2 linked regions of the Magnetofaba australis IT-1 genome follow. The protein of the gene in region 2 interacts with the protein of the main gene of each other region in a pairwise test. Links are inferred from orthologs where the notes say so. Each region holds a gene or a part of one and is shown on either strand. Other genes may lie near its edges.

Region 1 (14,831 bases), 290 kb from region 2 along the record:
GTCCGGGGTGGCCAGATGCAGTCGATAGCCCGCCGCGCGCAACACCGCCACCGCCGCATAGGCGACCTGCGGCTCAAAATAGCGACTGAAGGTGTCGGTGAGCAGCGTCACTTCCGGCAGCTCGGGATTGACCGGCAAATCGGCCCACTGCGCCAGGGCGTCGCTCTCATTGAACGCTTGCGTCTCCGGCGCCGGGGCGGGGCGGTCGCCGGGGATGCGTAGCCAGCGTTCGCCCAGTTTGGCGAGCAGCCCCGAAGCGTTGCGCCAGCGCGCCAGCCCGCCCAGTTGCGGCCATTTGTGCAGCCAGGCGGGCAGCTCGGCAAACAGACGCCCGCGCGCAGACAGAGGTTGGCGATACAAGCGTTGCGCCAGGAACTCCGCCTTGATCAGGGCCATGTCCACATTGTTCTCGCACTCGCGCTTGCACCCCTTGCAGGAGACGCACAGATCCATCGCCTCGGCCAATTCTGGATTGGCGAAGGAGGCGTCGGGATCGTCGCTGTTGAGCGCCGCCTTGAGCATGCGCACCCGCCCGCCGGTGGAGAGGTTGGGATTGCCGGTGGCGCGGAAGCTGGGACACATGAGCTGCTTGTCAGCGTCGCGCGCTTCACACAGGCGACTGTTGATGCACACCGCCACCGCCTTGCCGAAATCGCCGCCGTGTTTGGGGATATCGGCGTAGGCGTCGCCCATGCCGGCGTCTTCGTAGGCGGACCAATCCAGGTGGGTCTTCATGACAGCGCTCTCCTTCAGACAATTTTCCACGCGCCTGTTTGCGCGCGAACCACTACATAGCGCAAGCGTGGCGCCAGTATAAAGATGGTGTGTAACCTTCCGGAATGGCGGGTGATCTGACGATTTACCCGGTGGCTGCTGGTGCGCGCGTATGCGACATTGCACGCCATTTGTTGGCTATGCGACACGCACGCACTGGGAATTTTTCCATGAAGAGAGTAGCGTGTTGGGTTCAATATCGTTATATTAGACGATCATTATAGTTGACGACCGTTCAGAATTCCGTACAATCGCCATGTCAAATATCGTTGCACAACGCATCCAGGCCTATCGCCAGGAGAAAGGTCTCTCCCTGCGGGGGTTGGCCGAGAGGGCCAAAATCAGCGCCGCCGGTCTGTCGCAGATCGAGAATGGTCAGACCTCCCCGTCGGTGGCGACGCTGGAGAAGCTGGCCGATGCTCTGGATATCCCTGTTGCGGCCTTTTTCGCCGACGCCGCCGAGCCTCTCTCGGAGATCGAGGTGCTGTCTTTGGACAAGCAGCCGCTGCTGCATGCATTGCGCAGCGCCGAGTTGCTGCCGTTGGGTTCACGGCGTTTTGCCCCGGCCTTCGAGCCGATGCTGATTCGTCTGCTGCCCAATGGCCGCATGGCCAAACAGCCGTTTGGCGTGGGCAACGGCGTGGAGTTTGTCTGGATTCGCTCAGGTCGCGCTGTGTTGGAATATTGCGACGAAGAGTTCACACTACAGGAGACCCAATCGGTCTACTATCTGCCCCACCACCCGCATAACTGGAAAAATCCCTACGACGCCATCTGCGAGCTGTTGGTCATCCGCAGCCGCTAGTTGCTCCACCATGGCGTCCCGTCTGTTTTGAAGGAGTCGTCATGTCCGCCCAATCGGCCGCCGCGCCAGCCAACAAATCCCGTCGTTGGTTGCGTCTGCGCCCCCCCAAGTGGTTGCTCACCTCTACCCCTCAAAGCGTGCGTCAGGACTTTATGGCCGGTCTCACCGGCGCCGTCGTGGTGCTGCCCCAGGGCGTAGCCTTCGCCATGATCGCTGGCCTGCCGCCGCAATATGGCCTCTACTGCGCCATCGTGCCCGCCGTCATTGCGGCGCTGTTTGGTTCGTCCCATCACCTCATCTCCGGCCCCACCACCGCCATCTCCATCGTGGTGTTCGCCACCCTCTCGCCCATCGCCGAACCCGGCTCGCAACAGTATGTGGCGCTGGCGTTGACGCTGGCGTTCATGACCGGGGTGATCCAGTTTGGACTCGGCATTTCGCGGCTGGGCGGATTGATCAACTTCGTCTCCCACTCGGCTGTGGTCGGCTTCACCAGCGGCGCGGCGATTCTCATCGCCGTCAGCCAGCTCAAGAGTCTGCTGGGGATCACGCTGGAGGGGGATGCCCACTCCTTTGTGCATGTGCTTGTGCAGATATTTGCGCAGATCGATCAGACCAATTTCTACGTGCTGGGCGTGGGCTTGTTCACCCTGGTGGTGGCGTTGGTGATTCGCCTGTGGCGGCGCAGTTGGCCCAATATGCTCATCGCCATGATCCTCAGCGGCGGCGCCACCTATTGGTTTGGCTGGGAGGCCGAAGGGGTCAAACTCATCGGCGCCATTCCCAGCCAGTTGCCGCCGATCTCCCACCCCACCTTCAGCTTCGATCACGTGCGCGCGCTCTCCAACGGCGCCCTGGCCATCTCCCTGTTGGGGTTGATCGAAGCGGTCTCCATCGCCCGTTCGGTGGCGCTGAAGTCGGGCCAGACCATCGATGGCAACAAGGAGTTCATCGGCCAGGGCCTTTCCAATATGGCGGGCAGCTTCTTCTCCGCCTATCCGGCCTCCGGCTCCTTCACTCGCAGCGGCGTCAACTACGACGCCGGGGCCAAGACTCCGCTTTCGGCGGTGTTTGCCGCCACCTCTCTGGCGCTGATCGTGCTGGCGGTGGCGCCGCTGGCTTCCCACCTGCCCACCGCCGCCATGGCGGGGGTGATCCTGCTGGTGGCGTATAACCTGATCGACTTCCACGAGATCCGCAAAATCGCTCAGACCACGCGCCCGGGCGCCATCGTCATGGGCGTCACCTTCGCCTCCACCCTGTTCCTGGAGTTGGAGTTCGCCATCTACGCCGGGGTGATGCTGTCGCTGATGTTCTATCTGAACCGCACCTCTCATCCCAAGGTGGTGGCGCGGGTGCCTGATCCCAAATCGCCGTGGCGCATGTTCGTCACTGACCCAGCGCTGCAGGAGTGTCCGCAGTTGAAGATCCTGCGCATTGATGGCTCGCTCTATTTCGGCTCGGTGGCCCATGTGGAGCAGATCCTCAAAGATTACGCCGAACAACCTGGCGCGCAGAAAAATGCGTTAGTGGTGTGCAGCGGCATCAACTTCACCGATCTGTCCGGCGCAGAGATGCTGGAGCGCGAAGCGCAGCGTCGGCGCAAGCGCGGCGGTGGACTGTTCCTGTATGACGTTAAGGAGCAGGTCTATGAAATGATCAAGCGCAGCGGTTCGCTCAGCGCCATTCAGCAGGATCACGTGTTCTGCTCCAAGTCCCAGGCGGTGGAGAACATTGTCGATCGCTTCCTGGATAAAGCGCAGTGCGCCGCCTGTCCGCATCAGGTCTTCCTGGAGTGCCCCAGCTCATTGAAGAGCAGGCAGCAGGAGGAGGAGAGGCTGCGCAGTAGCGAAGCCGCCATGTTGGAAGACTCCTCCCAAAGGGAGTCTGCAGCGCATAGCGCGTCTACGCAGAGCGAATCTGGAGAGGAAAATCCGACTGCGAGCCAGCCCTCTGCACAGAGCGAGGCTCATCACAATAGCCAGAGCGTGACTGCTTAAAGGGCGGCGCGATCAGTTCGATGACGTTGCGGGAGAGTGGAACATGTTTAACTGGTTAAAAGGGAAGTTCTCTCGCGGTGAAGAGGCCGCGGACCGTCTGCACAACGCCGTGCGTCTGGACAATATCGCCAAGGCGCAGATGCTGCTGGCGGAGGGGGCCAACGTCAACGCCATCAACCCCACCGGCAAAACGCCGCTGTGTCTGGCCGCTGAGCGCGGCTATCAAGGCATGTGCGGCTTGTTGCTGGCGTATCAGGCGGATCCATCCATCGCCAACGCCCACGGCGATACGCCGCTGCACCTGGCGGTGGCGACGGGGCGGCATGAATTGGTGGCGCTGCTGCTGCCGCACACCAAGAAGGTGGACTTGGCCGATGACGCCGGGCGCACGCCGCTGCACCTGGCGGCGGACATCGGCGACGCCGAGACCTGCAAACAGCTCATCGACAAGGGCGCCGATGTCAACGCGGTGGATAAGGAGGGCGACACCCCGCTGTTCTACGCCAACCGCGCCGCCGCTGAAGTGCTGGTGGCTCATGGCGCGGACATCCACCGCACCAACCGCTCCGGCGAGACCATTTTGCACCTGACCACCGTGGAGATGGCGCGCTATCTCATCGAACTGGGGCTGGACGTGAATATCCGCGACAGCAAACAGTGGACCCCGTTGCACTTCGCCAGCGCCGAACTCTCCGAACTGCTCATCGAACATGGCGCCGACATCAACGCCCGCGATCGTTATGACTGGACGCCGCTACACTTCGCCGCCAATAGCGGAGATGAAAAGAAGGCGCGGTTGCTGATCGAAAAGGGCGCCGATCCCACCTTGGAGGATCGCTATCGCAACACCCCCATGGCGGTGGCCGCCAACACCGGTCACGGCGCCTTGGCGCAGTGGCTGGAGGATGTGATGGGCATGCGCGCGACTCAGGCGCAGATGCCCGTAACCTCGGACTCTTCTGAGCAATAGGACGCGCGCCCATGCAGGTCATTATCGTCGGCGCCGGAGACGCCGGGCGCGAATTGGCGCGTTTTCTCTCCGAAGAGCGGGTGGATGTCACTCTGGTGGAGAGCGACGCGCGCGCCGCCAAGTTGGCGCAGGAGGCGCTGGACGCCCAGGTCATCGAAGGCGAGGGCACCGATCAGGCGGTGTTGCTGGACGCAGGCCTCAAGCGCGCCGCGCTCCTGCTGGCGCTGACCGACTCCGATGAGACCAATATCGTCATCACCCTCATCGCCAAGGCGCGCAATCCCGACATCCAGGTGATCGCCCGCGTGCGTGGCCCAAAACTCTCCACCGACCGCGCATTATGGAGCGGCTTGGAGCTGCGCGATGTGGCGCTGATCAGCCCGGAGCAGTCCGCCTGCGACATGCTGCTGCAACTGGTGTTGCGCGAGCAGGCGTTTGAGGTGATCCCCTTCATCGATGGCCAGATCAACCTGGTGGGTTTCCGCTTTGACGCCGAATCGCCGCTGTTGGGGCGGTCGTTGCGCGAATTGGGGGCGGAGTGGAGCCGCAACGGCGGCGCCCTGGTGGTGGCCATTCGCCGCGGCGGCAAGGCGTTGGTGCCCAAAGGGGACCATCTGTTCGAAGCGGGCGATGACGTCTATCTGGCGCTGCCCACCACCGAAGAGTCCGGACGTATTTTGCGCCTGCTGGGCAAGCGTCCCATGGGGCGGCGGCGCATCATCATCGCTGGCGGCGGACGCACCGGCTCGTTGATCGGTGGCGCGCTGCTGGCCAAAGGCTATCGTCTGACCATCATTGAGCAGGACGAAACCCGCTGCGAGCAGCTGGCGCGCTTGATGCCCTCGGCGCAGATTCTGTGGGGCCGGGCGCAGGACAGCGATCTGCTGCGGGAGCTTCTGGGCTCCGACGTCACCTTCCTGGCGTTGAGCGGCAATGAGGAGCGCAATCTGGCGTTGGCGCTGCTGGCCAAACAGCTGGGCGCGGCCATGGCGGTGACGCTGGTTGATTCCGAAGCCTATATCTCTCTGGCCGAACAACTGGGCGTGGACGCTATCGTCAGTCCGCAACTGGCCGCCATTGGCTCGATTATGCGTTTTGTGCGCAAAGGGCGGGTGATCGACGCCGCGCCGCTACTCAATGCGCAGTTGGAGGCGGTGCTGGCCGAGGTGCACGCCAACTCCGCCCTGGATGGCGTGCCGCTGCGCAAAGCCAAAATTCCCCGCGACGTGCTGGTGGGCGCGGTGGCCCAGGGCGAGGAGGTTGCGCGCATTCCCGACGGCGATACGGTGCTCAAGCCGGGGGACCGCGTGCTGCTCATCGCGCCGCGCCGCGGTCTGTCGCGAGTGGATAACTTCCTCACCAAGGGCGCCGAGTCGTGAACTGGCGCATGGATCTGCGCCTGTTGGCGGCGCTGAGTCTGATGGTGGCGATGTTCGAAGGCGGCGTGCTGCTCTACGCCTGGTATGCGGGGGAGAATCTGCATACGCTGATCTGGGCCATCTTCATCGCCTTGATTGTCGGCGCGTGTGGTTGGATTCTGGCCTGGAAGGCCGACCCCCGGTTAGGTCCGCGCGACGGCTTTCTGGTCGCCACCGCCGGTTGGGGCACGGCGATCTTTCTCGGTGCGCTGCCCTATGTGATCTCCCACCACCTGGGCTGGGCCGATGCGCTGTTTGAATCCGCGTCCGGCTTCACCACCACCGGCTCCAGCGTGTTGGGGCATCCGGAAGGGTTGCCGCGCAGTCTGCTGCTGTGGCGCAGTCTGACCCAGTGGATCGGCGGCATGGGCATGTTGCTGCTCACCATCGCCATTCTGCCGTTCCTGCGGGTGGGCGGCATGCAGTTGATGAAGGCGGAGACGCCGGGGCCGCGCAAAGAGCGCCTGACGCCCCGACTGATCACCACCGCGCGCATCCTGTGGGGCCTCTATGTGGGGCTCACCGCGTTGGCGGCGTTGGGCTATTGGCTGTTTGGCATGACCCCGTTCGAGGCCCTCAATCACGCCCTGACCACCATGGCCACCGGCGGCTTCTCCACCAGCGACTCCAGTTTTGTCGGTTTCTCACCGGCGGCGCAGTGGTGGGCCACGCTGTTCATGATGCTGGCGGGGACCAACTTTCTGCTCCACTACCGTCTTGTGTTCATGCGCGACTTGAAAGCCTTCGGAGACCGGGAGTGGCGCGTCTACATGGGCGTGGCGCTCTGCGCGGCAGTGATGATCACTCTGTTGCGGATGTTCCAGGCGCAGGTTCCTGCGCTGGAAGCGGCGCGGGAAGCATTCTTTCAAGTGGCCTCCATTCTCACCACCACCGGTTACGCCAGCGCCGACTGGGAGCAGTGGGAGGCGCTGTCCGCCATGCTGCTGATTCTGCTCATGGGGGTGGGCGGCATGTCCGGCTCCACTGCGGGCGGACCCAAAGTGGTGCGCGTCTCGGTGGCGTTCGTGATGTTGGGCGCGGCCATGCGGCGTCTGCTGCAGCCGCGTCGGGTGCAGACCCTGATGTGGGGCGGACGCGACCTGCCCATGGACGTGGTGGAGGGGTGCGTGGCGATGTTGGCCATGACCATTCTGCTCACCCTCATGGGCGGCGTGGTCCTCCATCTGATGGGCGTGGATATGATGACGGCGCTGTCGGCGGCGCTTACCTGTCTGACCAATGTGGGCCCCGGCTATGGCGGGGTGGGGGCCATGGATAACTTCTCCGCGTTGCCGCAGATCGGTAAGTTATTGTTGGCTGTGCTCATGGTGGTGGGGCGTTTGGAGATCTTTACCGTGTTGATTCTCCTGTGGCCCGGCTTCTGGCGGCGGTGAGGCATTGACGTTTCTCCATGGCAGGCCCCAGCTATGACAATATTGATGGTTTAAGATATTGAGGGCTGCGCCCTCAAACTCCGCTGAAGATCAACAGCCACACCGTGGGGCACCGCCCATTTTGTGAGATACGGCTTCGCCTGTGGCCGCTGGGGGCGCAGCCCCCAGACGATTCGGCAGGATTGCCGAATCGGACTCGCGAAGCGAGCCCGCAGGGTGAGGGCCATGGATGGCCCGAATCACCCCGCCGCCGACCAGTCGGCGGCCCATAGTCAGCGCTAGCTCTCCCTGCGTCACGCAAACATTGGCCGCTCTCAGCAGTTTTGGTTTTGCATGGCCAGAAATCTCGCGATTTTCCACCTTCCCATTCCGCGTCCTGATCGGGCATTGTCGCATCATAGTGACCGTTTTCGATATTGCCCAAGTATCAGGTGGCCTTATGTCCTCTTCTTCGTTTGATCTCATCGTCATCGGCGGCGGCCCCGGCGGCTACGTGGCCGCCATTCGCGCCGCGCAACTGGGACTCTCCGTGGCCTGCGTGGAGAAACGCGGAGCCCTGGGCGGAACCTGCCTCAATGTGGGCTGCATCCCCTCCAAAGCGCTGCTGGCGTCGTCGCACCATTTCGAGTCCGCACAGAAGCATCTGGCCGACCATGGGGTGATCGCCGCCGAGGTGAAGCTGGATCTGGCGCGCATGATGGCGCGCAAAGGCGAAGTGGTGGAGCACCTCACCAAAGGGGTGGCGTTCCTGTTCAAAAAGAACAAGATCACTCAGTTTGATGGAACCGCGTGCATTACCGCGCCGGGGCAGGTGGCGGTCACCGATGCCGAGGGCGCGAAACAGACTTTGACCGCAGGGAAAATTCTGATCGCGACGGGCTCGGTGTCGGCGGATCTGCCCAATCTCACTGTGGACGAAAAGCGCATTGTCACCTCCACCGGCGCGCTGGCGCTGGAGAGTGTCCCGCAGCGGTTGGCGGTAATCGGCGCCGGGGTGATCGGGTTGGAGCTGGGTTCGGTGTGGCGGCGGTTGGGCGCGGAAGTGACCCTGATTGAGTACCTGGACGCCGCGCTGCCGGGCATGGATGGGGAGCTGCGCCGCACCGCCAAGCGGGTATTCGGCTCCAAACAGGGGCTGAAGTTCCGCTTCTCCACCCGAGTGGCCTCGGCGCAGGCCCATGAGAACGGCGTGACCCTGACTCTGGAGCCCGCAGCGGGGGGCGAAGCGGAAACGCTGGAGGCGGACGTAGCGCTGGTGGCGGTGGGACGGCGTCCGTACACCGCAGGGCTGGGGTTGGAGGCGTTGGGGGTGAATCTGGACGCCAAGGGCTTCATCTGTGTGAATACGCTGTTTGAGACCAGCGTTGCGGGGATCTATGCGGTGGGCGATGTGATCGGCGGGCCGATGTTGGCGCACAAGGCCGAAGAGGAGGGCGTCGCTGTGGCCGCCATCATCGCCGGGGAGGCGGTGGGGGAAGTGGACCACGGCATGATTCCCGGTGTGGTCTATACCCATCCTGAAGTGGCGACCATCGGTCAGAGTGAAGAGGCGCTGAAAGAGGCTGGGGTGGAATACCTTGTTGGCAAATTCGCCTTTATGGCCAATGCGCGAGCGCGCTCTGTGGGCGAGACGGAAGGGTTTGTGAAGCTGCTGGTGTGTGCGCAGACGGATAAGATCCTGGGCGCGCATATGGTGGGGTCGCAGGCGGGGGAGATGATTGCGGAGGCGGCGGCGGCGATGCGCGGCGGGTTGACGGCCACTGAGCTGGGCCAGACCTGTTATGCCCATCCGAGTTTGGGGGAGGCGGTGAAGGAGGCGGCGTTGGCGGCGCACGGACGGGCGATCCATATGTAGCGCCAGCACAGAGCAAAAGTGTGTGCGTGACAAAGGTGGTGCTGGCGTTGTGTCAGGTAGCCGCCGACTGGTCGGCGGCGGGGTCTGGGGTCCGCGACCCCAGCGGGGTGTGGGGCGGCGCCCCACGGTGTGGCAGTGGTATTTGCTGTTTCCCGCGCAAAGAAGCCTGAGCCAGTCAGAAGCCCCAAGAGGAGCGCGAAAGGCGGCGCCAGTAAAGAGGCAAAACGGGAAACGGCGGTGAGCGATATGTCGGCGAAGCCGACAGGAGCGAATGCCCTAGGGGCCGCCAACCTGAAAAATAGTCAGATCCGCAGCACAATCCGCCAATCTCCTCAAATCACCAATGCTGATTCAGCTCCCTCAGACTTAGGCAGGTAAGGGCCATAGAGATCGAGCAGAAAGCCAAAACCGCTGGGCAGCTCAAATTGGTTGATCGTCCCCATGGCTATGAGCGCGTAGCCAAAGGCCATGATCAGGTAGAACCATCCCAAAACATTGCGTAGCCGATCCACCAGATTGAGTCCCTTGGCCCAAGTGATGGTGGCGAGGTTGTCTTTGTTATGGGTGTTATCGTGCCGCCAGGTGCGATAGGCGGTATCGCAGGGGAAGGGGAGTATGACGGTCAATGCCGCATTGGCCAGCAGCAGCCATTGCCACGGCGCGAAGTTGCCCCACTCGAATACCCAGGCATAGAAGAGCATGGATGATTGGGGAATCTCCTTAAGCACATGGTTTAGCATCTCTGGTGAGAGATTGGCGACCAGCAGGCTGGCAATCGCCAAGGCGGCAAGGAGGCGTTTGCGCCACTCGTTCCAGCTGTTGCGGAGTCTATCCAGATAGCCGCTGGCTTCGTGGATGTCGTTTAAAGAGTTCCAGGTTGGGGTCTTAGATATATAAACCAGTGGGAAATAGAGCCAGAATGTAGATTTTAGGCTCAAGCGGTACATGTACGCAGGGAGTAATATTACTACTCCAATTGGAATAAGTAGTTTTTTTATGGATTGGCGAGCACTATTAAATTCCACTAGGAATTTTTTGGTAGTCAATATATCCTGTTTTTCGATAAGTTGTGGCGGATGAAATGTGTCAATTTCAAACGTATTTCTGTGCCAATTGTCTGGCAGGGCCTTGATTCCATGCAGTAGGAATTTTATTGTTGAAAATAAGCGTATATAGATAGATCTAATATAAATTCCAAACGCTTGAGATATTGTTAAGAAAAACAAATCGATTGCTCCAGTTACCAATAAACCAGCTCTAATCTTTTCGTTGGATATTGTTTTTATAGACCGTACCTTTGATTTTTAGAAAATAAATTATCAACACAATTATTGATATTCCAAATGCTTCTAATGTAAAATCATTTGTGGTAAGAATTAGTGTTGCTACTATAGATGCAGAAAATGATGCGTACTCAAGTGGATTTGATATTTCATTGTCAGGCCTAAAAAAATGTTGGAGGAAAGTGTAGCTGATGATAAAGAAATAATATATATGATATATCCGTATAGCAGTGCATACCATTTGACAGCCTGTACTGTGATATCAGATAATAACCATTCGTAGAATATACAAGATGTGAAGCCAGATACAATAAATGAGAAAAATACTGAAATAGAATATATGATTGGCTTAGGTTTAAATGGTATAGTTTGGGTGTCTTGCCAATAATCAACAAACCATTTAGCCCCCAACTTAACCGATTCCTCAGAGCGCAACAAAAGCAAAGGCGCCACACAGATACTCACGATCAAGTGGATATGGGTATCCCAGTACCAGGCGATGCCCCAATAGGCGCAGACGGCCAGCAGAGTCTCCAGCATGGCCAGCCATGTGGGTTCGCCCGCTGCATAAGTGTCAGGGGCGGAGTGCAGGGCGATGCCGAAGACTCTTTTTACGTCTGTCATGGTGACATAAGCCATTTGAAAGATGATGGATAGACCACGCAATCCTTTATGCCATGAGCAAAGTGTGTATTGGAATGCTCTAAAGAGATGCCTGTGGCGTTTCGTGACAAAAATCCCGGGGAAAGCTGGGGCGGCGGGGTTGTTACAAAACGCCGAGGCGCATATAATTGAACGCTGAAATAGGTGGCAAAGGCGCGCTGGAGTGTTCATTCGCTTCACTTATGAGCACGCCTTGGCGATATGCTTTAAATGACATTTAAGTGCTTTGATTTCCCTTGGCTTTTTGAACGCGGTGCAAGGTTTTCGCAAGGCGCGTTCAATGGCGGTAGCGCAGTGTAAGTGATCGGAATTGAAATGATGAGCGTTCGTCTGAGCACCATTCTGTTGGCGGTTCTGTTGGTGCTGTCGGTGGCGATGGTGCTGTTCCAGGAGTGGCAGGGGCGCAACGCCGCTGTGGTCGAATCGCGCCAGCAATTGGCGCTGCTGTCCGATGCGCGCATCCTCTCGCATACCGTGCATCTGTTGCAAAAAGAGCGTGGCCTGACCGCTGGTCAACTGGCCGGGGATAATGTCGGCATCGCCGCCATGCTGAAAAAACAGCGTGAGGGTATCGATCAACACTTCGCCCGCATGCAGCAGGCGGAGATCTCCATTGCGCGCAGCAATCAGCTTGCCGCGTTGCGCAAAGAGCTGCCCATCTTCCGCGCCAAAGTGGATGCACGAGAGGTTGATTGGCCTCAAGTGCGCGCATTCTATACCCGCTGGATCACCTCGCTGTTGGATGAAACCGCGCTGCTGCGCATCGATTCCCTCTCTCATGAAGTGAGCAATACCGTGCGCGCCGTGCATGACTTGGCGGTGAGCCGGGAGAAGCTCGGCTTGATCCGCGCTGGCGTCAATCGCATCTACTCGCGACAAGCCGTCGATTCCGCTGACCTCATCGCGGTTGCCAGCAATTTTGGCGCATTAAATGAGCATCTGCATGCGTTCCGCCGGGATATCAATCCGCAGAATGCGCATCTGTTTGCCGAAAGGGTGGAAAACGAGACGTATAAACAGGTGATCGCGCAGATCGAGCATCTGCTGAAACCCGGCGGCGGTCGGGTGGAGCAAACCTCCACCGTATTGTGGTGGGGCCAGGCCTCCCTGGCCATCGATGCCATGAAAGGGCTTGAGACCGAACTGCTGGACCAGCTCCAGGCCGAGTTGGAGCAGGATATCGCCAAACAGTGGCGGCTGTTGCGCATGTTCATCATGTTGGCGGTGGGGCTGCTGGTGGCGGCCATCGGTCTGACTGTGCACACCGTAGTGCGCGTGCTGCGCGCTCTGTCAGTCCTGATTCAGAGCCTCAATCGCATCATGCAGACAGAAAACTTCGGCGTGCGCCTGCCGCTGACCAAATCCGACGAGTTTGATCGCATCAACCTCTCCATCAATGCGCTGCTCTCTTATACCGAGAAGATCCTGCAGCAGAAGGAGACCCTGGCCAATACCGATCTGCTGACCGGACTGCCCAACCGGAGCGCCGTGGGCGAGATGGCGACAAAGGAGATCATGCGCGACGATCGCTATGGCGAAGGGTGTGCAGTGATCTTCTGCGATATCGACCACTTCAAGCAGGTCAATGACCGCTATGGCCATGATGTGGGCGACGATGTGCTCAAACGGTTTGGCGCGCTGTTGCTGGAGAGCGTGCGCGGCACCGATACGCCGGGTCGTTGGGGCGGAGAGGAGTTCCTCATCATCGTGCCCAGTAAGAGCGTAGAGGAGATGCGACGGTTTGCGGAAAAACTGCGCCAGCGCGTGGCGGAGATGCAGGCGCCGCCCATTAAGCAGGTCACGGCCAGTTTCGGCGTGGCGCTACGGCAGGGCAAAGAGCCGTTTGACTCGCTTTGTCAACGCGCTGATGAGGCGCTGTATGAAGCCAAAACCAGCGGGCGCAATCGCGTCTGCGTGGCCAAAACCGATCCGGCTGATCTGAAAATGCCCGCGGAAGCCAATGACGATTCCTCACAAGTGGCTTGAATGCGCTGATTAATTGAGAAAATCCAGTGAGGTTGGCGCGGGTCTGACGCAAAATAATGGATCGATTGCCGACTGCGGCGCTGCGGCGCCGCTCTTTCCTTGAGGAGCAAGTGAGATGAGCACCGAAGACAATTTGAAAGCGGCGTTTGCTGGAGAGTCCCAAGCCAACCGCAAATATCTGGCCTTCGCCAAAAAAGCCGAAACCGACGGTTTCCCCCAAGTGGCCAAACTGTTCCGCGCGGTGGCGGAAGCCGAAACCCTGCACGCCCATGCGCACTTGCGCGTGTTGGATGGAATCAAAGACACCGTGACCAATCTGGAAGAGGCCATGGGCGGTGAGTCCTATGAATTCACCGACATGTACCCGGGCTTTGTGAAAGAGGCCGAAGCCGAAGGCAACAGCCGCGCGGTGAAGTCCATGAGCCAAGCCATGGAAGTGGAGAAGGTCCACTATGACCTGTTCTCGCAAGCTCTGGCTGCGGTGAAGTCTGGTAAAGATCTGGATGCGGCCCTGGATATCTACATCTGCCCGGTGTGCGGTCACACCGAAATCGGCAAGGCGCCGGATAATTGTCCGGTGTGTGGGGTGAAAGGGGAGAAGTATCTCTCCATCGCCTGATTGTTTCGTGTACAAAGCGGGTGCCACTGCGCCCGCTTTGTCATGCTATACCCGCTCTTGACGCATGGCGCGTTTGGCCCGCCACGCGTGGTATTTTTGAAACACCCACCCATCCGGGCTATCGTCTCCTGTGAGGATGTAGCCCAGCGCATTGATATTGGCAAAGCTCCACCCCATGCGGTGGCGTACTCCACGCTCCCCACAAAACAGCACTTGGTCCCCTGGGTTTAAATGCAGTTCGGTCTCTGGCGTCAGCAGAGTCTGACCGCTGGCGCGTTTGAGCAGCAGCGGCATGCATGGCATAAACTCATCCCGATTGGCCGGTGAACGCATTAGATCCACAATCGCGACCGGATTGCCGCGCTTGATGGAGTCCACGATGGCGGGCGCGCGCTCTTCATCCACGGAAACGGACCAGGAGCTGGGGTGCACGTTGGTGCGCATCATTCCAAGGATGCGACTGGAGACTCCATTGGCCCAATCGTTATCGCGTTTTTGGGCCAAAATCAGGAATTCGCGCAACAGCGGAAGGGTCAGCAGAAGCCGCACCTCGCGCGCTAAAATCCGGCTCGACTGCATCACCAGATTGGCCGTGACAGCAGAAAACAGCGGTGTGTTCATGCTGCGATTCTGACGAATGACCACGAACAGCTGCGGATTCATCTCCACCGCCGTCATGACGATGGAGAGATTGTTGGCGTCGTCCTGAGTGCCGGCTACCAGCCCCACTGCGTTCTCAATTCCAGCTGCGCGCAGTGTGGCGTGGTCAGCGCCGATGCCCTGAATGGTGCCGGGGGGGCTGCTGGTCTTATCTGGGTCAAACTCCACTGTCACCACAGGAATGCCGCGGCGGGTCAAACTGGCGTGCATCGCTTTGCCGAAGGGACCAAATCCACACACCACCCAGGTTCCCTTGGGAGGGTAGACCGGATCTTCCATGGGGGCTCCTGGCACGCCGCTCAACCAGTCGTTAAGCAGGTGCAGGCCCGGCTTATCCAGCGCCAGGGCCAGCCGGTTGGAGAAGGTGGTGAAGGGGTCAATGATGTGATCGGTGCCGAAGGAGG
Region 2 (14,967 bases):
TGAGATCGACAACTACTTCTTCCTCGACCAGAGCTTTCCGTTTTTGATCAAGACGGTGTGTAGCGGCGAGAGCCGCTGTGCGGTGCGCGTCTCCGAGTATGAGAGCATCGAAACTGCGCTGGTGCTGGGCGGCAAGGTCGACTGGGTGTGGGTGGACTGCTTTACCCGTTTTCCGCTGGAGCATGAGGACGCCATGCAGTTGAAGGACGCCGGGTTCAAACTCTGCCTGGTGTCGCCGGAGCTGCAGGGGCGCATCGAAACCCGCGAGATCGATGACATGCGCGCCCTGCTGGGCGAGCGCGGCATCACCGTGGACGCGGTGTGCACCAAGAACCCCGAACGATGGAAATAGCGCCGCCCGCGCTGTGGCGGCATCCGGCTTTTCTCGGCGGACTGGCGGCGCGCGTTCTGCTCATTGCGCTGGCGCGTCCGTGGGCGCAGGTGGCGTGGTTTCTGCCCTTTCTACAGGGCTGGTTGGGCCACCCGACGTTGGATCCCTGGAGCGCCCATCTGAGCGCCGGGGGCGATGCGCTCTCCTTCCCCTACGGTCCGGTGATGTTCGCCGCCTACCTGCCAGGAGTGGCCATGGGCGCCGGACTCGACGCTCTGTTTGGCGTCGAAGGGCTGTTCACCCATATCGGCTTCGCCTGCGTCACCCTGCTGTTTGATTACGGCGTTCTGCGTCTGTTGCAGATTCGCTTCGCCGACTTCGAACAGCGCATCATCTGGCTCTACTGGCTCTCGCCCATCACCCTCTACGTGGGCTACTGGTACGGCCAGACCGACATCGTGCCGGTGTTCCTGCTCACCGCCTGCCTGATCACCCTCAATCGCCTGCGCCTGGGCCGCTCCGGCGGCTGGCTTGGACTGGCCGCCGCCGCCAAACTCAGCATGCTGGCCGCCGCCCCCTTCATCGCTATCTATCTGTGGAAGAACAAGCGGCTGCGCCCCATCGCCCACAGTTTCATCCGCTACTTCGTCTACGCCTTCGGGCTGCTGCAACTGCCGTGGCTGTTCACCGAAGGGACCCAGGTGATGATGCTGGCCAATCGTGAGATGGCCAAGCTCTATCAGATGCGGCTGTCCATGGGCGAGGGGATCTATCTCTATTGGGCGCCGCTGGCCTATCTGGCCATTCTGTATGCGGTATGGCGTTTAGGGCGATTCAATTTCGACCTGCTGGCGGCGGCCATCGGCGGCGGCTTCATGGTGTTGCTGGTGCTCACCCCCGCTTCAGTCGGCTGGTACTACTGGACGCTGCCGTTTCTGGTGATTCACCAATTGCGCGCCGGGCTCACCGGCATGATTCTGGTGGGCGGCTTCTCGCTGCTGTTTCTGCTGCTGGCTCCGGCGACCAGTCCCGGGGCCAATCTGGCGCTGTTGGGATGGGATCTGAGCCACACCGACGTCACCCTGCGCGCGGCGTTGCCGGAGCGCTGGCTCTCGCTGTTGCAGACCGGCCTGACCGCCTCGGCGCTGCTGCTCTGTTGGCAGATGTACCGCGTGGGCATCACCGGCAACGACTACTTCCGCCTCAGCCGCCAACCGCTGCTGCTGGGCATCGCCGGGGATTCGGGCAGTGGCAAGGATAGTCTGGCCCACGCCATCGGCGGGCTGTTCGGCGAGGCTTCGGTGGTCAATGTCTCCGGCGACGACTACCACTTGTGGGATCGCTACGCCCCCATGTGGAAGGCGCTGACCCACCTCAATCCCCGCGCCAACAATCTGATGGCGTTCTGCGGCGATGTACTCAAGCTGCTTGATGGTCAGCCCATCCGTTGCCGCCACTACGACCACGCCAGCGGGCGATTCACCGCGCCGCAACCGGTGGCGGATAATGATGTGATCATCGCCAGCGGGCTTCATGCGCTGTATACCCCGGCGCTGCGCCAGCGTTGCGATGTGCGCATATTTCTCGATATGGATGCGGATTTGCGCAGATATTTCAAAATTCGCCGGGATGTGACCCAGCGCGGCAAGGGGTTGGAGGAGACGCTGGCGGATATCGCCCGGCGCGAGCCCGATGCGGCGCAATACGTGCGGCCGCAGATGGCCCATGCGCAATTGGTGTTCACCCTGCAGGCGGCGCGGCCGGAAGATGTGCGCCTGCCGGAACAGAGCGCGCCGCAGGGGAGCGGGCGACGCAAAAAGCTGCCGCTGAAGCTGCGCGCGCTGCTGCGCGACACTCTCTATCATGAGGACTTGGCGCGAATCTTGATCGCCATTTGCGGGCTTTACATCGATGTGGCGGTGGTGGAGGATGGCGCGGCGGTGGAGATGCGCGTGGAGGGCGACGTGGAGTCCGAGGACTTGGCGTTGGCGGCCAAAATGCTCGCCCCGCATATGGAGGAGATGCTCTCCCTGTGGCCCAACTGGCAGGCGGGGATGGCGGGGGTGATGCAACTGATTGTGCTGTTGCACGCTGCTCAAGCGCTGGCGGAGAGACGGTAAATGGCTCTGAATATTCGCAATCCCGAGGCGTTTGCGCGCAAACCGGCGGCGGTGATCTTCGACACCGACAACACTCTGTACGACTACGCCCCGGCCCATGCGGCGGCTTCCGCGGCGGCGCGGGAGAAGGCGCAGGCGCTGTTGGGGGTGGATGGCGACGCCTTCGACGACGCCTATCGCGCCGCGCGCAAGGAGGTGAAGGCGCGCTTGGGCCATGTGGCGGCGTCACATAGCCGCCTGCTCTATTTTCAGCGCATGATCGAGCGGCTCGGGCTGAAGACCCAACTGCTGCACACCCTGGATCTCAACCAGACCTACTGGCGCACGTTCCTTGGGGCCAGCACGTTGTTCCCGGATGCGCGCGCCCTGTTGGAGGATCTGCGCGCGTTGAGCATCCACACCGCCATCGTCACCGATCTGACCGCCGAGATTCAATTCCGCAAAATCGTCTATTTTGACCTGGCCGACCACTTCGACTATGTGGTGACGTCGGAAGAGGCGGGCGCCGACAAGCCCGACCTGGCGCCGTTCCAACTGGCGCTGGAGAAGCTGGGGCTGCAGGCGGGCGAGGTGTGGATGGTGGGGGATAACGCCGTCAATGATATCCAGGGCGCCCGCGCGCTGGGCATCCCCTGTTGGCAGAAGCTCCACACAGGGGTGAGCGAAGGGCAGGGTGAGCAGGCTGCGGACGGGACCTTCACCCACTTCGGCGAGATGCGAAAATTTATCTCAGTAAAGTTCTAGAAATAACATAAATATACAGTATACGAATATTTGTGTTATTGCTCCTATAGCCGCTTGAATCCAGAATGTCACAAATCCAAAGCGCTCAATGTTTGTGTGACACTGGTTGGTCTTGCGCTGACTATGGGACAAATTTCCAACGGAAATTTGGCGGGATTGATTCGGGCCATCCATAGCCCTCACCCTGCGGGCTCGCTGCGCGAGTCCGATTTGGCAATCCTGCCAAATCGTCATAGGGTCTGTGACCCTTAAGCGGGCGTGGGCAGCGCCCACTGTTTGGATTTTGATCTTGGGAGCTCGAGGGCGCAGCCCTCGATATCTTTCAGCGCCCATATGTGCACTTTTGAATGCTAGCGACTATAGTACGCCTCCCTGATCTTAAGCGTGCAAATCCAAACCTGCACAGAACGGCCAATGTTTGCGTGATACAGCGTGAGCTTGCGCTGACTCTGGGCCGCCGGCTGGTCGGCGGCGGGGTCTGCGTTCCGCGACCCCAGCGGCCAATGGCGTGCAATCCTGGGCAGCGCCTACGGTGTGGTTTTGCGGAGCTCGAGGGCTCCGCCCTCGAAACCATTCATCACCCAAATCACCAATTTTGCCTTCGACTGAGAATCTTACTCAGTCGCCTCCGGCGTCGGCTTGGCCATGCAGTAGCTGGGGTCGGCGCGCCACTCCGCTTCGAAGATATCCACCGACTCCGCCACCGGCGCCATGCGCGATTCATAAAAACGGAACGGCGCGCGAATCAATGCGCCCGCCTTCTCCAGCGAGGGGCCGTAGGGGCCGAAATCCTCATAGGCGGGGAAGGGCATGTCGGCGGGCGGCTGCTGGCCGTGGGTCTGCACATACTCTTCGGCGGTGTTCATGCGCACCAACTGCGTCACCACCCGCCCCGAGCCTGCGGGGTCGGGGAAGGGTTTGATAAAGCGGTTGGGGACTTTGAGGCGCTGCTGGGCGTAGTGGATGAAGGTGCAGCGGAACAGGCAGTCCTTGAACGCGCCGCCCAGCAACAGAACAAAGGTGCGTGGATTTGTGCGCGAATGCCGCACCAGATTGCCGAAGATGGAGTGTTCTCCGAAGCAGTCGTCATCCACCTGGAACAGCGTATCGATCAACGCGGCGTTGTGCGCCGTGCGCAGCGCCGTCACCGAGAAGTTGGGGTTGTCGGTACGCACAAAGTCCGCGCCGCGCCAGGCGTGGTCGGCGTAGACCCCCATGTCGGGGCAGGGTGTGATGGCCGGATCCCAGGTCTCGCCGCTGCACCAGGTGTAGGAGAAGGTGGGGATCAGTAGCAGTCCCTGAGGAATCGCCAGGCGAAAGGCGTCGGTGATGTCATCCAGCCCATTTTCCAATTTGCCCAATCCCCAAACCCCGGAAAACAGGAAAATGGTGTCGCTGGGTTGAATACCCAGATCGTCAGTGAGGTGGGCGGCAAGGGTCTGGGCGTTGGTTTTTTTCATGGATCGAAGCCGGATTCTGGAGTCTGTCAGGGCTCTCCACTATGGTCGGCGACAGGTTGAATTGCAATGTATTGCCGGGCTTGGCGGATGGTTGAAGGGGGCCGCCGACAACCCTCGGCGACCCGCTTGATTTGAGGCGGTTAGGCGGTTTGCGGTTGGAAGAAGGTGTCGCCTGGGGTGGCGGTCTGCACTTCGCTGATGCTATCGAAGGGCAATCCCACCCGCTCATGGGCGCGGCGCACGGCCTCGGCGTCAGGCGCCATGGTGAAGCAGAAGGCGCGGTCATCGGCGTAGGCCAAATGGGTTTTGAGCACGATGACGCCCTCGATTTCGCAGGCTTGCAGGTATTTCTCAAAGAAGCCTTTGAACTGCTCCGGGGTCAGCCCCACGGGGAAGGTCCCCTGTTTGGCGTCGTGGGTGTCGATGAAGAACTTCATGGTCTGCATGGCCAATCTCCCAAGGTTGAAATCAACGATGGGAACAGCCTAGCGCAGTGATGGCGGCGGCCTCTGTGACGCAAATCACAGAACGCTGGTAAAATAACCGTATTAGGGGCATGCGCTCCGATTGGCGAAAATTACGCCGCAATATTCAGCGCGCCGCCGTTTTCACTATAGGTTTTGGCCGCCTCCAAATCCGGACGCCCCACCAGATCCCAGCGGTTCACCGTCTCCAGATCACGCTGGAACACCTCCTCCATGAAGATGTGGTCCATCTGCATCTTCATATCGGTCTCGGAGATGATGGGCATCGCTTGGGCCGCCGCAGCGCGGGCGGCGCGGGAGAGGGTCAGCGCATCTTGCTGGATGGCGATCTCTTCCACGCCGCCGGAACGCGGGGTCGACTCCGCCGTTTGCTGCGCGGAGGCGGTATTGGCGAGAGGTTGAATCTGCATGATGTGGCTCCCTTTGTTATGATTCACGCAGTCCGCCGCCGGTGCGGGAGGAAACCCCGCGGGCAAAACCCGCATGCGCAGGCCAAAACCCATTGAGGGCGGTCGCCAGGGGGATTATGCTTCCCCACTTATATCCCCTTATCGGCGGTCAGCCGAGAAGCCTTAAGCGAAAGACATGCGCGCATCCATTCATCGCCTCGGCGTCAACGAACACATCATTTTGTCTGCCATCGCCATCGCCATCGGCATTCTGGTGGGGTATGGCGCCATCCTGTTCCGCACCCTGATTGAACTGTTCCAGTTCTTCTTTCTAGGCAGCGGTTCGGAAAACGTGGTGGATATCGTCAAAGGACTGGAATGGTGGCATGTTCTGCTGGCGCCGGTGGCCGGCGGGGCCATCGTCGGGCCCATGGTGCACTTCCTTTTCCCCGGCTCTCGCGGCCACGGGGTGCCGGAGGTGATGAGCTCGGTGGCGCTGCACGGCGGCAAAATGAAGATGCGCGACGGGATTGGCAAAATGCTCGCCTGTTCGCTCTCCATCGGTTCGGGCGGTTCGGTGGGCCGGGAAGGGCCCGTGGTGCACGTGGGCGCCACCATCTCCTCCTGGCTCGGCTCCAAGCTGCAGATGTCCACCAAACACATGCGCACCATGGTGGGATGTGGCGCGGCGGCGGGCATTGCGGCGTCGTTTAACGCCCCCATCGCCGGGGTGATGTTCGCCCTGGAGGTGATTTTGGCCGACTACGGCCTGGCCACCTTCTCTCCCATCGTGCTCTCCTCGGTGATCGCCACGGTGATCGCGCGCCTGCACCTGGGCGACTTCCCCGCGTTTATCGTGCCGCACTACACGCTGGTGTCGGCGTGGGAGATCCCCGCCTATATCGGCCTGGGGCTGGTGTGCGGCATCACCGGCATCCTGTTCATGCACACGCTGTTCAAGTCGGAGGATCTGTGGGCCAAAATTCCGGTTCCGCGCTGGATGAAACCGGCCATGGGCGGGTTTCTGCTGGGCGCCATGGCGCTGGTGTTCCCGCAGGTGATGGGGGTCGGCTACGACACCATGAACAACGCCCTGCTGGAGCAGATGGCCGGTTGGATTATGGCGCTGTTGGTGATCATCAAGATCATCGCCACCTCCATCACGCTGGGCTCCGGCTTCTCCGGCGGGGTGTTCACCCCCAGCCTGTTCCTCGGCGCCATGGTGGGCGGAGCATTCGGCACCTACGCCCATGCGCTGTTCCCGGCGCTCTCGGCCAGCCCGGGGGCCTACACCCTGGTGGGCATGGGGGCCATGGCCGCCGCCGTGCTGGGCGCGCCCATCTCGGCGATTCTGATTCTGTTCGAGCTGACCAACGACTACCGCATCATGCTGGCGCTGATGGTGGCCTCCATGGTGGCCACGCTGCTGATCAATCAGGTCTATCGCGACTCGGTCTACACCAAGGCGTTGCGGCGACACAACATCGACCTGTGGTCGGGGCGGGAATCGGGGCTGCTGCGGCACATCAAGGTGGGCTCCATCATGCGGCGCAGTTATGAGCAGATTCCCGACTCCCTCTCCATTCGCAAACTCAAGGCGAAGATCCATCAGTCGCAGGAGGAGAACTTTCTGGTCACCAACGATGACGGCTCCTTGAAGGGCATCGTGTCGTTCCAGGATATCCGCGGCGTGGCCTTCGAAGAGGGGGTGGAGGATCTGGTGCTGGTGCGCGACATCGCCACCCGCGAGCTGATTACCGTCACCCCCGACGACAACCTCTACGACGCCTTCCGCCTGATGGGCTCGGGCAATATCGAGCAGCTGCCGGTGGTGGCCGCCAACGGCTCCGGCGAGGTGCTGGGGGTGGTGACCAATAACGACGTGATCAAAGCCTACAATCGCGCCCTGCTGGATCGTGAAGTGGAAGAGGAGGCGCGTTCCCGATGAGTAACTCCCATCTGCCCCTGGATCACGTCGGCGATTCGCCGATTCTATCCAATCTCAACCCGCCGCAACTGCAGGCGGTGACCCACGGCGCCGGGCCGGTGATGGTGTTGGCGGGGGCAGGCTCCGGCAAGACCCGCGTGCTGACCCGTCGTTTGGCCTATCTGATCCTCTCCGGCGCGGCCTCGCCGGAGACCATCCTGGCGGTCACCTTCACCAACAAGGCGGCGCGCGAGATGCGCGAACGGGTGTTGGAGCTGCTGGGGCTGGACGCGCCGTCGGGCGTGGCGCACCGCTTCTGGATTGGCACCTTCCACGGCATGGGCGCGCGCATGCTGCGCCAGCAGGGCAAGTATCTGGGCTACGACCCCGACTTCACCATTCTCGACACCGCTGACCAGGAGCGGCTGGCCAAGCGCATCTGCGACGAGTCCAGCTTCGATCACAAGTACTGGACCCCCAAGCGCCTGATCAACCACATCTCGCGCTGGAAGGATGACGGCATCACCCCGGACAGGCTGGACGAAGTCAACGAACGGGAGTTCCTCAATCCCGGTGACAAAACCCGCGTGCACTCTTTCTATCAGAGCTACCAGGAGAGTCTGATGCGGGCCAACGCCATGGACTTCGGCGACCTGCTGCTCAACTGTCTGGAGCTGTGGCGGCGTCACCCCGATCTGCTGGCCCACTGGCAACATCGTTTTGGCCATCTGCTGGTGGACGAGTATCAGGACACCAACGCGGTGCAGTACCGCTGGGCGGCGCAACTGGCCGACCTGCACAAGAACCTCTGCGTGGTGGGCGATGACGACCAGTCCATCTACAGCTGGCGCGGCGCGCGGCTGGATAACATCCTGCACTTCAAGGATGATTTCCCCGATGTGACGGTGATTCGCTTAGAGCAGAACTATCGCTCCACCGGCAATATCCTGCGCGCGGCCAGCGAGTTGATCAAACACAACCAGGGGCGCATGGAGAAGAGCCTCTGGACCGAGGATGATGATGGTCGCAAGATCGACCTGTTCACCGCCGAAAGCAGCGAAGATGAGGCGCGCTTTGTGGCCAGCGAGATCGGCGCGCTGTGCCCGTTGGGCGACTTCAGTCGCGCGGCGGTGCTGGTGCGCGCTTCGCGTCAGACCCGCGCCATCGAAGAGGGGTTGATGCGTCAGGGCATCCCCTATCAGGTGGTGGGCGGACTGCGCTTTATGGATCGCGCCGAAATCCGCGATGCGCTGGCCTATCTGCGTCTGGTGCACTCGGCTCGCGATGACGTCGCCTTCGAGCGTGTGGTCAATGTGCCCAAGCGCGGGGTGGGGCAGGTGGCCATGGCCAAAATCCGCGCCGTGGCCATGCAGGAGAGCGTGCCGCTGCTGGAGGCGACCCGGCGTCTGGTGGCGGCTGGCGGCATCAGCGGCAAGGCCAAAACCGCGCTCAAGGATTTCGTCATGCTCATCGACGAGGCGCGGCAGATCTGCCAGTTGGAGAGCCCGGCCATGGCGTTGGCCCACCTGCTGGACCGCAGCGGCTACGTGGCCTCTCTGGATGGCCATGAGAAGCGCGATGAGAAGATGGACAACCTGGCCGAACTGCGCGGGGTGCTGGTGCGCTCGGAGAGTTTAACCATGTTTTTGGAGGAGACCGCCCTGGTCACCGACATGCATGAGTCTGGCGAGCCCAGCCCCAACCGGGTGGTGATCTCCACTCTGCACGCGGCCAAGGGGCTGGAGTTCCCCTATGTGTTCCTGGTGGGGATGGAGGAGGAGACGCTGCCCCACTCCCTGGCGGTGAACGAGGGCGCCGAAGGGCTGGAGGAGGAGCGCCGTCTGGCCTACGTGGGCATCACCCGCGCCCGCGAGCGGCTCTATCTGACCCACGCGCGCAAACGCTGGATGTACAGCGAGCCCACATTCCCCATGCCGTCGCGCTTTCTGCGTGAGCTGCCCGCCGAGGTGCTGGAGGATCGCGGGCCCAAATTCTCGGTCAAGTTCGGCGCCTCGGGGAGCATCGGCCTGCCCTCCGGCGGATCGCGTCCGTTTGGCGGCGGCGGCGGGAGCCCGCGTTTTCGTTTGCGCTAATGCGCAAACACAGAGACCTTACGAGTTGATCTCTTTGATCGATGCAGACGTTGATCCCATTCAGGGTTTCGATTGTCGCGCAGTTTACGCCCCAAGGCTCTACGCGCCGCTGGCGGATTTGAGGTAAGCGACGTACTTCTGATCTTCAAAATTGGTGTGTTGCAGGAACCATTGGGTCAAAAACGCCGCCACTTTGATGCATGTGCTGCACTCCGTGACCACCTCCAGGCCCGCTTCCAACTTGGCTTCCGCCAGCATCCGCTCCCACTCGCTCTGGGCCATCTCTTTGCGCTGTTCCAGGTTCTTCTGAAACTCCAGTATGCGCTCGTGGTATTGGCGGTGCAGCGTTTTATGCGCCTCCAAGCCCGGGTAGCCCGCCTGCGCCATCACCGCCTCTTCGCGTTTGAAATGCTCGACCCAGCCATCTGACAGCAGACGCATGGACTCAAGGACGCGTTCCTGATCCTTGGGCGCGGCTTTGATGCTCTGGAACAGCTCCCAAAGCTCGCGGTGGTCGTCATCAATCTGTTCATTGCCGGTCAGGCGAATCGGATATTTAGACACTCGGGCGGCCTCAATTGTCTCTGACGCCGACCCCTGAAGGGCGGGCGTGAACGTGATAAATGATAAGTTTCGAATATAGCAGGCTTAACACGGTTTATGTAAGAGGCTTTTTTGCAGGATTTGCGGCGCAGGGTAAAAGGGAGGGAGCGGACGATGGCGGTTGTTGCCCAATCCGCTATTTTGAACAACTTTCGTTCAAAATAGCGGATTGACTCTGCTGTAGGGCGTTGCCCACCTGAATCGTCTGCGCACAGCGCAGTTCATCACAGGTGATGGAGCGCGTTCGCGCGTTGAGGCGATCAATGGCTTGGCGGCGCCACAGACTGTCGAGTAGACCATCGGAGAGCGGCGGAACCCACCAATGCCCATCCAATTTCACTGCAATGGCCCGGATAGCGGTTTCCGTGGCGTAGCCTGCGTGATTGCAGATTAAGGCATCGTCAAAGCCCGCTGCGCGGGCGTCGACCAACGCCTGGTTGAACAGCGCTCGGCGAGTGCTTTTGTGACGCAACAGCGGGTCATCCCCGTCGACGCGATAAGGACAAACCATCAGGCGTAGCGGCTCTGTGGGCGGCGAGGGGAGATCCCGCGTGGTCAGGCGCATCTCTCCGGCCTGAGTCAGTAAAAGCCGCAATACGCAGGGGTCGCTTGTTTCACGGGCGGCTTGTTCCAATTTGCTCCGCGCCGATTCGCCATCACACGGTATGCCCAGCGCGCGCGCCGAACTCTCCAGCCGCGCCAGATGATCCTCCAGCCAGGGAATGGCGCCATCGGCCTTCACGCGCATGGTCTCGATCAAGCCAAAGGGCTCGTCCGTTCCGCCCACCGGGTCATTGGCCAAAAATGCGCCCTTGGTTTCAATTTCGCGCCACTCGGCGTCGGCGTTGGAGTCGGCTACTATGCCGCCGCCCAATCCCACCATGGGCGGATCATCGCCAATCTGCTGCACGGTGCGAATGGCGACGTTGAACACGCAATCGCCGCCGGGCTGGATCACGCCGATGGCGCCGGTATAGACGCCGCGCGCCCGCTGCTCGCGATGGCGGATGATCTCCATGGCGCGCTGTTTGGGCGCGCCGGTGATGCTGGCGGCGGGGAATAGCGCGGCGAACAGGTCGACCAATCCCATGCCGGATCGCACGCTTCCGCGCACCGCCGTCTCCAGATGATGCACAGTGGCGTAACTGCGCGGGGCCATCAGGCGCGGCGCATGGATGGAGCCGGTGACGCACACGCGGCCCAGGTCGTTGCGCGCCATATCCACGATCATCACATGCTCGGCCTGCTCTTTGGGCGAGGCGCGCAACTCGGCGCACAGAGCGGCGTCGCGCGCCACATCGACATGGCGTGGGCGGGTGCCTTTGATGGGCGCAGTGGTGACGGCGTCGCCCGCGCGGCGCAGGAACAGCTCCGGCGAAAAGCTGGCGATGCGCTCATACGGCGTGGCCAGCCAGGCCGCGAAGGGGAGGCGATGCAGCGCCTGGCGGGTCAGGAACAGATGCGCCAAGTCCGGCGCATTGTCCACCCGAGCGGCGATGGTGTGATTGATTTGGTAACAGTCACCGGCGTCAATCCACGCCAGAATGGCGGCGATATCGGCGGCGTAGCGTTGCGGGGAGATGTCAGCGACGGCGCAAGGGGCCGGATCAAGAGGCGTCGCGGGTGGAAAGTGCGCTGCGCGCGGCGGCTGGGAGTAGGCGGCGAACCACGCCAGTGGAGCGGCGCGGCGCGATTCGACCGTGGGCAGACCGAACGCTCCGGCGGCGTCATAATCCACCTTGCCCACCACCCACTGCCCGGCATGGGCGCAGGCTTCGGCCCACAGGAACAGCGGGGCGATCTCCTCTGCGCGCCAGGCGACCCGTTGCGTGGTGGGGTCGGCGAACCACAGCGGCGCGCCAAACTCGGCAAAGTCGATCAGCGCGACGCCAGGCGCGCGCAGTCGCGCCGGATCCAGCGCGATAGGGGGCTGGAGCCGCGTCTTAGAAGCGTGGCGGGTGGCGGGCATACGGTGCGCAATCCCCCATCAGAGCAGAGCCGTCACTCCGCAAACATCTCCAACGCCAGCGGCTCGCCCCGTTTCAGGTCGCGTTTGGCCAATTTACCCAACGCGGTGTCCAGATGTTTGGGCGGCAAACCGTAGCCGGGGCGAATGGCGCGAATGTTCTGCGGCGTGAGCGGCTCGCCAGCGGCCACATCGGCCACCACGTAGAGGCTGCGACGATAGGCCAGATTGCCCTTTTCGGCGCTCTTGGTTCCCCGCTGCGGCGTTCCCAGCGCCGCATGGGCGGTGCGCGCGTCGCTCACCAATTGACGCAGCTCCTCAGGCTCCAGGGAGAAGGCGCTGTCCACGCCGCCTTCGGCGCGGCTCAGGCAGACGTGCTTCTCAATCACCCGCGCCCCCAGCGCCACCGAGGCGACCGCCGCCGCATTGCCCAGGGTGTGGTCCGAGAGTCCCACCACCGTCTCATAGCGCGCAGCCAGGTCAGGGATGGTGGTCAAGTGCATCGACTCCGGCGGGGCCGGGTAGGCGGAGACGCAGTGCAGCAGGATGATTTGCTCACAACCGGCGGCGCGGGCGGCGTCCAGCGCCTCCTGAATCTCTTCTGGGGAGGCCATGCCGGTGGAGATGATCATCGGCTTGCCGGTGGCGGCGCAGCAGCGGATCAAGGGCAGGTCCAGCACCTCAAACGAGGCGATTTTGTAGGCCGGGGCATCCAGCTGCTCAAGAAACTCCACCGCCGTGGGGTCGAACGGCGAGGAGAATAGCGCCACGCCGAGCCGTTTGGCCTCGTTAAACAAAGTGGCGTGCCACGCCCAGGGGGTGTGCGCCTCCTCATATAGGTCATACAGGGTGCGGCCATCCCACAGCCCGCCCTCCTGCACGAAGCCGGGGCCATCGAAATCGATGGTCATGGTGTCGGCGGTGTAGGTCTGCAGTTTGACCGCATCGGCCCCCGCTTCGGCGCAGGCGCGCAGCAGGGTAAGGGCGCGTTCCAGCGAGCCGTTGTGATTGCCGGAGAGTTCGGCGATGACGTAGGGCGGATGGTCGGCGCCGATGGCGCGTCCGGCAATGGAGATGGCGGGGGCGGACATGGCGCTCCTCAGGGGTTGGTCGTGGCGGCGGAAAGGGGTGGCGCGGTCACCTCGCGCGATAGGCGGAACACCCGTGCCCCGGGCTGCGGCGTGTAGACGGGCGGCGGCGTCTGATTGAGGGCGTAGTCGATCATCCACGCCACATCGGCAAAGCCCAAACGGTGGCGCATCATGGCGGTGCTGGAGAAGCGCGGATTGATCTCGAACGCCAACGGTTGGCCGTCTGCGATGCGCAACTGCACGTTGACGGCGTTGCGGTCGGGCAGGGCGGCGAGGATCTTGTCCAGATAGGCGTTGATGGCCGGATCATCGACCACTTCGGCGCGTCCGGTCAGTCCGCCTTGGAGCCAGCGCTTGAGGGTGATGCGGCGGGTGTGCTCGCCGACCTTGAGCAGGGCGCAGGTGAACTCGCCATCGCTATCCGGGATCCACGCCTGCGCCACACTGGGAACGCGCTGGGTCTGTTGGATCGCCAGCAGCGCCTCGGTGGTCTCAATCAGCGCCAGGTCGCGCGAACCATAGCCGAAGCGCGGTTTGACGAATAGCGGCAGATGCTGAGGATTGGCCAACTCCAGCAGATGGGTGGCCGGGGCGGGGATATCATGGCTCTGCAGCCATTGAGCGGTGGCGAATTTGTCGCAGCCCATGGTGATGGTCTGCGGCGCATTCATCAGCAGCGGCAGGCCAGACTCCTGCGCGGCTGGTTCGGCCAGGCGCGCCAACTCCGGCTCCGGCACGGGGATGATCAGATCAAACCCATGTTGGGCCTGCAGCGTTTGCAGCGCAGGCAGAAACGCGGCGTCGCGCGCCAACGGCAAAGGGTGCATCTGCGCAAACAGACCCAGGCCAGGCCAGGGGCCGGAGGCGTCGGCGCCGTGCAGGGCGCACTCGGGCCAGCGCTCGGCGATGATGCGGCCAATGGCGTCGCTGATGTCGCCATTGGCGCCGGTAACCAGAATGGAGCGGGGGGAGCGGCTCATGATGTGCGGATTAAAACCTCGCGCAAGTAGGGGACGTCCGGGTCGCGGGCGGCGCAGGCGTCCAGCAGCGGTTGTGGGTCATATGGTTCACGACGCAGCGTAACGCTGTGGTCGGCGGCGTCATACAGCGCCCAGCAGGCGCCCGGCTGACGGTCGCGGGGCTGACCCACCGAGCCCGGATTGACGATCCAGCGCTGGCCGACGCGCCAGAGGACCGGGTAGTGGGTGTGGCCGAACAGGGTCAGGTCCGCCTCGCTATCCCACAACGCCGCGCGCTTCTGCTCGTCGGCGTCCGGGTAGATGTAGCGATCCCGCGCATCGGGAGCGCCATGGCAGATCAGAATACGCTTTCCGTCCACCGCATGCCAGAGCGGGTGCGGCAGGGCGCGCAACCGATCCAGGGTTGCGGCGGGCAGATCACGCAGCGCCAAATTCAGCGCCGAGCCGTATTTGCGTCGGATCGGTTCGGCCTCGGCGCCGTCTCTGAGCGCCTGCAGCATCCCTTCATGGTTGCCCTGCACGCCAAACCAGGTCCACTGATCCAGCTGCTCGAGCACATCGGCGGTATCGTAGTAATACCCGCACAGATCCCCCGCCGCCAGAACCTGTTTGGCCCCGGCGTCGCGCGCCGCCTGCAGAACCGCGCGCAGCGCCGGGCCGTTGCCGTGGATGTCCGCCAGCAGGGCGATGCGCATTCTCAGGCGTCCCGCTCGGCGCGCAGCGCCTCCAGCATGGTGCGCCCCGGCGGCAGCTGCGGGCTGGTGTGCACCACCTGATC

What was found.
Region 1: the proteins of MAIT1_RS17170 (region 2) and lpdA interact in binary tests that used the Escherichia coli proteins (3 or more experiments, as listed by UniProt). The link is inferred for Magnetofaba australis IT-1 from one-to-one orthologs.

Annotation. Positions count from the first base shown.
Region 1 is NZ_LVJN01000020.1:1,433,328-1,448,158, forward strand. The notes cover bases 7,145-10,008. They hold lpdA (dihydrolipoyl dehydrogenase), read left to right. Parts: upstream 7,145-7,800; coding sequence 7,801-9,216; downstream 9,217-10,008. Other genes in these bases: MAIT1_RS18530 (TrkH family potassium uptake protein), read left to right, coding at 7,145-7,361; MAIT1_RS21655 (hypothetical protein), read right to left, coding at 9,549-10,008. Outside these bases: MAIT1_RS18505 ((Fe-S)-binding protein), read right to left, coding at 1-735; MAIT1_RS18510 (helix-turn-helix domain-containing protein), read left to right, coding at 1,031-1,579; MAIT1_RS18515 (SulP family inorganic anion transporter), read left to right, coding at 1,621-3,579; MAIT1_RS22510 (ankyrin repeat domain-containing protein), read left to right, coding at 3,623-4,549; Trk system potassium transporter TrkA, read left to right, coding at 4,561-5,928; more of MAIT1_RS18530, read left to right, coding at 5,925-7,144; more of MAIT1_RS21655, read right to left, coding at 10,009-10,442; MAIT1_RS18545 (hypothetical protein), read right to left, coding at 10,605-11,342; MAIT1_RS18550 (diguanylate cyclase), read left to right, coding at 11,481-13,148; MAIT1_RS18555 (rubrerythrin family protein), read left to right, coding at 13,264-13,767; MAIT1_RS18560 (potassium channel family protein), read right to left, coding at 13,813-14,831. UniProt on the Escherichia coli protein: Lipoamide dehydrogenase is a component of the glycine cleavage system as well as of the alpha-ketoacid dehydrogenase complexes.
Region 2 is NZ_LVJN01000020.1:1,140,466-1,155,432, forward strand. The notes cover bases 7,012-10,011. They hold MAIT1_RS17170 (ATP-dependent helicase), read left to right. Parts: upstream 7,012-7,473; coding sequence 7,474-9,549; downstream 9,550-10,011. Other genes in these bases: MAIT1_RS17165 (chloride channel protein), read left to right, coding at 7,012-7,477; MAIT1_RS17175 (bacteriohemerythrin), read right to left, coding at 9,649-10,011. Outside these bases: MAIT1_RS17135 (PI-PLC domain-containing protein), read left to right, coding at 1-352; MAIT1_RS17140 (hypothetical protein), read left to right, coding at 343-2,451; MAIT1_RS17145 (HAD family hydrolase), read left to right, coding at 2,452-3,195; MAIT1_RS17150 (AAC(3) family N-acetyltransferase), read right to left, coding at 3,810-4,655; MAIT1_RS17155 (DUF4242 domain-containing protein), read right to left, coding at 4,796-5,101; MAIT1_RS17160 (hypothetical protein), read right to left, coding at 5,233-5,550; more of MAIT1_RS17165, read left to right, coding at 5,726-7,011; more of MAIT1_RS17175, read right to left, coding at 10,012-10,113; MAIT1_RS17180 (bifunctional anthranilate synthase component I family protein/class IV aminotransferase), read right to left, coding at 10,289-12,121; pseI (pseudaminic acid synthase), read right to left, coding at 12,154-13,209; MAIT1_RS17190 (ATP-grasp domain-containing protein), read right to left, coding at 13,218-14,189; MAIT1_RS17195 (metallophosphoesterase family protein), read right to left, coding at 14,186-14,884; MAIT1_RS17200 (NAD-dependent epimerase/dehydratase family protein), read right to left, coding at 14,887-14,967. UniProt on the Escherichia coli protein: A helicase with DNA-dependent ATPase activity. Unwinds DNA duplexes with 3'-5' polarity. Translocates on single-stranded DNA with 3'-5' polarity. Initiates unwinding more efficiently from a nicked substrate than double-stranded DNA.